Regions from separate parts of the Pantoea rwandensis genome, predicted to be linked through region 1. Evidence: riboswitches for the same ligand, from Rfam matches in the RefSeq annotation. Region 1 holds a riboswitch; each other region holds the start of a gene.
What was found. Region 1 has a riboswitch for thiamine pyrophosphate ahead of thiM (hydroxyethylthiazole kinase). Riboswitches for the same ligand answer to the same signal wherever they lie in the genome.

Region 1 (2,263 bases):
GCGCACATCGTCCAGCACGGAATCCAGCTGCGCACCGACGAAATCAGGTTCGATGCGATACACCGACTGCACGCCACAGGTGTTCTGCGCCACCAGCGCGGTGATCACGCTGGTGCCATAAGCACCCAGTGCGGAGAAGGCTTTCAGATCGGCCTGAATGCCCGCGCCGCCGCTAGGGTCAGTACCAGCAATGGTTAAAGCATTAATGCGTTTCATACGGTGACCTCCAGCGTCCAGAGGTTATCCAGGAAAGCCGCGACAAAGCTGCCTGGCCCCTGAACGGCACGTGCCGCCTGTTCACCCGCCAGAGACATCACACGGCACGCCGCCGCCACATGCTGTAAACGGTCGCCCGGCAAGCTGCTGAAGGCTGCGACCACGGCTGAATGCGCGCAACCGGTGCCTACCACGCGCGTCATTAGCGGGCTGCCGCCAGGAATCGCCAGCGTGCGTGTACCATCGGTGACGTAATCGACTTCGCCAGTGACCGCCACCAGCGTGTGGTAATCCTGCGCCAGCTGTTGTGCCGCGCTCAGTGCCGCATCGGTCTGATGCACGCTGTCCACGCCGCGTCCGCCGGCAGCCTGGTTATCCAGCGCGAGGATTTCCGACGCGTTGCCACGAATCGCGGCGGGATGCAGGCTTAGCAACTGTTGGCAGAATTCGGTACGTAACGAGAGTGCGCCGACGGCCACCGGATCGAGCGTCCAGGGCGTGCCGACTTTGGCTGCGGATTGCACCGCCGCCAGCATCGCATCGCGCCGGTCGCGGGTTAAGGTGCCCACGTTGATCAGCAGCGCATCGGCAAAGCTCACAAACTGCGCGGCTTCTTCCGCATCGATCACCATCGCAGGCGAGGCTTGTAGAGCCAGCAGCACATTGGCAGTGAAGGTTTGCACCACGTCATTGGTCATGCAGTGCACCAGCGGTGCCTGCTGACGCAGCAGCTGTAGGGATTGCGCGAGTTGCGCGGGGGTAAGAAGGTCAGGCTGTGTCATAAAACTCCCAACCGGCGATCAAGAAGGCGAATGCGGTCAGGCATCTGACTTCCCTACGCTGGCATTATCCAGATCAGGTCAGCGGGTGTATCTCAGCCCTGTTTAACAGGGGCACCCCGAGTCATGGCATGGTGAACATGCCGCACACAGGATAAGGGCAGTTCGGGGGGTTGTAAATCGTGGTGCTTTGAAAGACGCGGAAAACGGCACTAAATCAAAATAGTTAAAATCATTCGACAGGCTGAATTTTAAAAAAAGCTATATCGGTCAATTATCATCATTAAATAATTCTCATCTGAATTTGCCAGATTTATTCTAATCACTGAAAAATCGACTAATAAACACCCGCCTTCGCATTCATTGATGCACATCAACGCCCCGCCCGCTGTGGCAAGGCCTAATCCCCCTCCGGACTTGAAGAGAGTCACTGCCTATCCAATTCCGGAATCGATAATGATCTCAAAATTATTCAGCTTTATTCCGCACGCCCATAAATGGCACGACATTCGTATTTCGCGTAAAGGCGCAATTTGCCCTTCCGGCCGCCACTATTTTTCTACCCATGTTGAAGCGCAATGCAAAGGTTGCGGCGAGCGTTTGCATAAAATTTATTATCGCGACATCAGCGATGCGGAAGCACGCCGTTGGTTAGGATGAATAACAGGCAAAAAAAAGCCCCGTAACATCTGTTACGGGGCTGCTGCGTGGCTATCGCAATAAAACTTATTCAGCCGGTTGGGTGCGGATCAGGTAATCAAACGCGCTGAGTGAGGCTTTCGCGCCTTCACCGCTGGCGATAATGATCTGCTTGTACGGCACCGTGGTGCAGTCACCGGCCGCGAACACGCCTTTCAGGCTGGTTTCGCATTTGGCGTCGATGATGATCTCGCCCATTTTGTTACGTTCCACCGCGCCTTCGAGGAAGGTGGTGTTGGGCAGCAGACCAATCTGCACGAAGATGCCGCTCAGCGCGATTTCATGGCTGGTCTGGTTGGTACGATCGATGTAACTCAAGCCAGTCACTTTGCTGCCGTCGCCTTTCACTTCGGTGGTCTGGGCATTCAGAATCACATCGACGTTTTTCAGGCTGCGCAGTTTGTCCTGCAGCACTTTGTCGGCACGCATTTCGCTGGCAAATTCCAGCAGCGTCACGTGCTCAACCAGGCCAGCCAGATCGATAGCCGCTTCAACACCAGAGTTACCGCCGCCGATCACCGCCGTGCGTTTACCTTTGAACAGCGGGCCGTCGCAGTGTGGGCAGTAGG
Region 2 (2,263 bases), 2.0 Mb from region 1:
GCCCGCTGCCCAATCTGCTGCCCGGCTCGCCGCTGCGTCGTTCGGAAACTCATCTGGCGCGACAAATCTTTAACGGCCTGACGCGAATAAATGAGGAAAAGGGGGAAATCGAAGCGGATATCGCCCACCACTGGCAACAAACCTCCCCGCTCAACTGGCGTTTCTTTTTACGACCCGCGATTCGCTTCCACCACGGCCGCGAACTGGAGATGGAAGACATCATCGCCTCACTGGAACGTGTCCGCAGTCAGCCGCTGTTCTCACATATCGATAAACTGCACTCTCCCGCGCCCTGGACACTGGATATTCATCTGACGCAGCCTGATGACTGGCTGCCCTGGCTGCTGGCCAGCGTCAGCGCCATGATCCTGCCGCGTGAGTGGCCGACGTTGCGCCATTTTGCCCGTCAACCCATCGGCACCGGCCCCTACAGTGTGGTACGCAATCAGCAGACGCAGCTGAAAATTGCCGCCTTTGATGACTATTTTGGCTATCGCGCGCTGATTGATGACGTGTCGATTTGGGTGCTGCCGGAAATCAGCGACGAGCTGGTGTATGCCGGCGTGAAGCTGCAGGGGGAAACCGCCGATGAGAAGTCAGAAGAGAGCCGTCTGGAAGAAGGCTGCTATTTCCTGCTGTTCGACCAGCGCTCAGAGCGTGGTAAGGATACCCATTTTCGCCGCTGGGTGAGCTATCTGCTCAATCCGATTGCCCTGCTCAACCATGCGGGTGTGGGCTATCAGCGCTACTGGTTCCCGGCATACGGTTTCTTACCGCGCTGGCACCATCGCCGCGATCTCACCCCGGCCGAAAAGCCTGATGGGCTAACGCAACTGACCATCAGCTGGTATAGCCATCATGTTGAGCATGAAGGTATTGCTAACGCCCTGCGCCCGTTGCTGGCTGAACAGGGTGTCGAACTGATCACGCGCGAGCTGAGTTATGAAGCATGGTTCGAAGGTGAAGGAGAGAGTGACATCTGGCTCGGCAGCGTCAACTTCACTCTGCCGCTCGACTACGCACTGTTTGCGCAGCTCTACGAATTGCCGCTCATGCATCACTGCGTTCCGATTGACTGGCACGCAGATGCACAACAGTGGCGACAGAAAGCCTTGCCTCTGGCCGAGTGGAGCAAACAGTTGGTGAACAGCGACTTTGTTCATCCGCTCTTCCATCACTGGTTAATGCTGGAAGGCCAGCGCAGTATGCGCGGTGTGCGGCTCAACACGCTCGGCTGGTTTGACTTTAAATCGGCCTGGTTTGCACCACCGGAGCTGTGACACTTTCGCGCTGTCACAGAAGTGTCTAAAATAAGCCGTTCTCAACGGGGTGCCCTGGTATCGGGCTGAGAGAAACCCGTCGAACCTGATCCGGCTCATACCGGCGTAGGGATTTGAGATGAGCGATAACTCAGATCCTTTGCGACTCAACTTTATCTTCTCCTCAAGGAGCGCAAAGTGTTAAACAAAGTCTTGCCCGTGTTGCTGTTGGTCTCTGCCCCGGTGTTAGCTGCCAAGCCTGTTCTTACTGTTTACACCTACGACTCGTTCTCTGCAGAGTGGGGCCCCGGCCCTGCCGTCAAAAAAGCCTTTGAAGCCGAGTGCGGCTGCGAACTGAACTATGTGGCGCTGGAAGATGGCGTGTCACTGCTCAACCGCGTGCGGATGGAAGGCAAAAACAGCAAAGCCGATGTGGTGCTGGGCCTCGATAACAACCTCGTGCAAGCCGCCGAAAAAACCGGCCTGTTTGCGAAAAGCACCGTCGACACCAGTAAATTGCAACTGCCTGATAGCTGGCATAACGACACCTTCGTTCCCTTCGATTACGGCTACTTCGCCTTCGTCTACGATAAAAACAAGCTGAAGAACCCACCGAAAAGCCTGAAAGAACTGGTCGAAAGCCCGGAAAAGTTGCGTGTGATCTATGAAGATCCACGCACCAGCACGCCGGGATTAGGCCTGCTGCTGTGGATGCAAAAAGTGTATGGCGATAAAGCACCTGACGCCTGGCAGAAGCTGGCACAGAAAACGGTCACCGTCACCAAGGGCTGGAGCGAAGCCTATGGCCTGTTCCTGAAAGGCGAAGGCGATCTGGTGCTGAGTTACACCACCTCTCCCGCTTATCACATCATTGAAGAGAAGAAAGATAACTACGCCGCTGCGCCGTTTAGCGAAGGCCATTATCTGCAAGTGGAAGTGGCTGCTCAGCTCGCTAGCAGCAAACAGCCGAAACTGGCGCAGCAGTTTATGCAATTTATGGTGTC
Region 3 (2,263 bases), 1.8 Mb from region 1:
AATCCACCCCCTGTTCTGCTTGTTCGAGCAGAGTATCGCGGAAGATCTCCCAGTTAAGATCCTCCGCCACGCCGTTCACTTTCTCCAGTGCCTGATAAATGGGCACAGTGCCAATCGGCACCGGGCTGTTTCGCAAAATCCACTCGCGCGTTTCATGGATATAGCGTCCTGTGGAGAGGTCCATCACGGTATCCGCGCCCCAGCGTGTTGACCACACCAGTTTCTCCACTTCCTCTTCAATCGATGAACTCACCGCTGAGTTGCCTATATTGGCGTTCACCTTCACCAGAAAGTTACGGCCAATGATCATCGGCTCGGATTCGGGGTGATTAATATTGGAGGGTATGATAGCGCGACCGCTGGCAACTTCCTGGCGCACAAATTCGGCGGTGATATTTTCCGGCAGATTGGCACCGAAACTGTGGCCCGGGTGCTGTTGCAGTAGCACTTCACCACGAATACGTTCGCGGCCCATGTTTTCTCGCACCGCAATAAATTCCATCTCGGGTGTAATCATGCCCTGACGTGCGTAATGCAGTTGCGTGACGCAGCGGCCAGCTTTAGCACGGCGCGGCTGCGGTAACTGCTCGAAGCGCAGGTGATCCAGCCCTTCATCGGCTAAGCGTTGCTGGGTGTATTGCGAACTCAGTTGGTGGATAGCCTCACTGTCATCGCGTTCGGCGATCCAGTTTTCACGTAATCGGCTTAATCCCCGATGCACATCAATGGTGGCCGCGGGATCGCCATAAGCACCCGCCGTGTCATATACCGGCACCGGCTCGTTGTGCTCATACTGCGGATTCTCTTTTGTACCGCCAATGTGTGTTGGGCTGAGCTGGATTTCGCGCATCGGCACACGGATATCCGCTCGGCTGCCGGTGATCCAGATACGTTTGGATTGGGGGAAAGCCGTGCCCTGCAGCGAATCGATAAATTCCTGCGCTTGTGCACGTTGTTCACGACGAGAAGTTTTAGCAACAGACATAGCAAATTTCCTGAATTAAGGGGAAGTTGCTTGTCCAGAGTTCGGAAGGAGTAACAGGGACGATGCCGGGCGCCAACACGCATCGCTCTGTGAATGTCTACTCTTGTTCCCTTCGCAGGTACTAACCTGATCAGGTTCCGCGGATCCCGAATAAACGGTCTCAGCCCCTTAGGGCACTCCGACAAGGTTGAATTTTACGATATAAGCTACTTTGCTTGCCATTTCACGCCTGGGCAGTGCTCGTGTCCGTCACGTACTACGTGTACGCTCCGGCCCCTGCGCGCTGTCCGAGCGTGGACTGGCTGCGCACGCTACACTTATATCGCAAAATTTGACTCTAGATTTCTTTAAAGAGACGCATAAAAACGTGAATAGGTCTCAACAAAAAAGCCCATTCAGCATAAGAGGGCTTTTTCGGAATAACAAGTTTTTTACATGGGCCCGAGGTTAAGCGGGGCGAGCCATGCTGCTTTCGTTGGCGACCGGTGGGCGTGCCAGCTGGTTATCCCAGGCGAGTTGCACCAGCTTATCTTCCAGCGTGAAGCGCGACTCCAGTACTTCACCCACTTCGGATAATGCCTTCTGGAATTCTACGCAGTTATCGTCGTTGATGGCCTGCTGCAGATGGCTGTCATACAGTTGCATCATGCGATCGGTATTCGCTTCCAGAGCGGGATAGAGTTGGGCGGCCGCAATGAGCGGGCTATCGCCCTCCATCTCACTGATAATGCGTTCATAAATACTGAAATGACCGGTTGAGAGGTAATCAACCAGGCCGTGGCAAAACGCATCCAGCGCCTGTTCATCCAGAGCACTGAGCGCCTCTTTGTGTGGCTTGATGCCAATTAATGCGTAATAGCTGACAAGCAACTGTCGGCGCGCGCGCAGCCACGCATCAACGAGTTCATTATCGCCACTTACACGCCTGGCCAGGTCATCTAACTGGGTAAGCATATGGGGCTCCGGGTGAGTTATAGTTATCCATTCCACACTTAACATCAGGATTTCAGCGTGCCATTTGACGCTAAGGACAACGAATAAGATGCAACGTGAGATCTCAAGCGTAGACGCTGGCTGGTGGATTGTCAGCCATGAACAAAAACTTTGGCTACCGCAAGGTGAACTGCCGCATGGCTTATCCGGCGATTTTGGCCTGACAGGAAAAACCGCGATTTTGATTGGTGAATGGCAGGCGGAGAATGTCTGGCTGATACGTGAATCACGACCTGACAATATGGGATCTGTTCGCCAGCTTATCGACGAAGATGTTGGGCTTTT

Region 2: linked by a shared signal. The riboswitch ahead of thiB (thiamine ABC transporter substrate binding subunit) and the one ahead of thiM (hydroxyethylthiazole kinase) in region 1 are both predicted to bind thiamine pyrophosphate.
Region 3: linked by a shared signal. The riboswitch ahead of thiC (phosphomethylpyrimidine synthase ThiC) and the one ahead of thiM (hydroxyethylthiazole kinase) in region 1 are both predicted to bind thiamine pyrophosphate.

Annotation. Positions count from the first base shown of each region.
Region 1 covers NZ_CP009454.1:2,007,925-2,010,187, reverse strand. Annotated here, with positions in the region: gene thiD (bifunctional hydroxymethylpyrimidine kinase/phosphomethylpyrimidine kinase) at 1-216, opposite strand, end outside; gene thiM (hydroxyethylthiazole kinase) at 213-998, opposite strand; TPP riboswitch at 1,032-1,127, opposite strand; gene LH22_RS09180 (hypothetical protein) at 1,452-1,655, shown strand; gene ahpF (alkyl hydroperoxide reductase subunit F) at 1,722-2,263, opposite strand, start outside.
Region 2 covers NZ_CP009454.1:4,015,063-4,017,325, forward strand. Annotated here, with positions in the region: gene sgrR (HTH-type transcriptional regulator SgrR) at 1-1,280, shown strand, start outside; TPP riboswitch at 1,316-1,410, shown strand; gene thiB (thiamine ABC transporter substrate binding subunit) at 1,458-2,263, shown strand, end outside.
Region 3 covers NZ_CP009454.1:252,190-254,452, reverse strand. Annotated here, with positions in the region: gene thiC (phosphomethylpyrimidine synthase ThiC) at 1-985, opposite strand, end outside; TPP riboswitch at 1,076-1,176, opposite strand; gene LH22_RS01100 (Rsd/AlgQ family anti-sigma factor) at 1,433-1,939, opposite strand; gene nudC (NAD(+) diphosphatase) at 2,028-2,263, shown strand, end outside.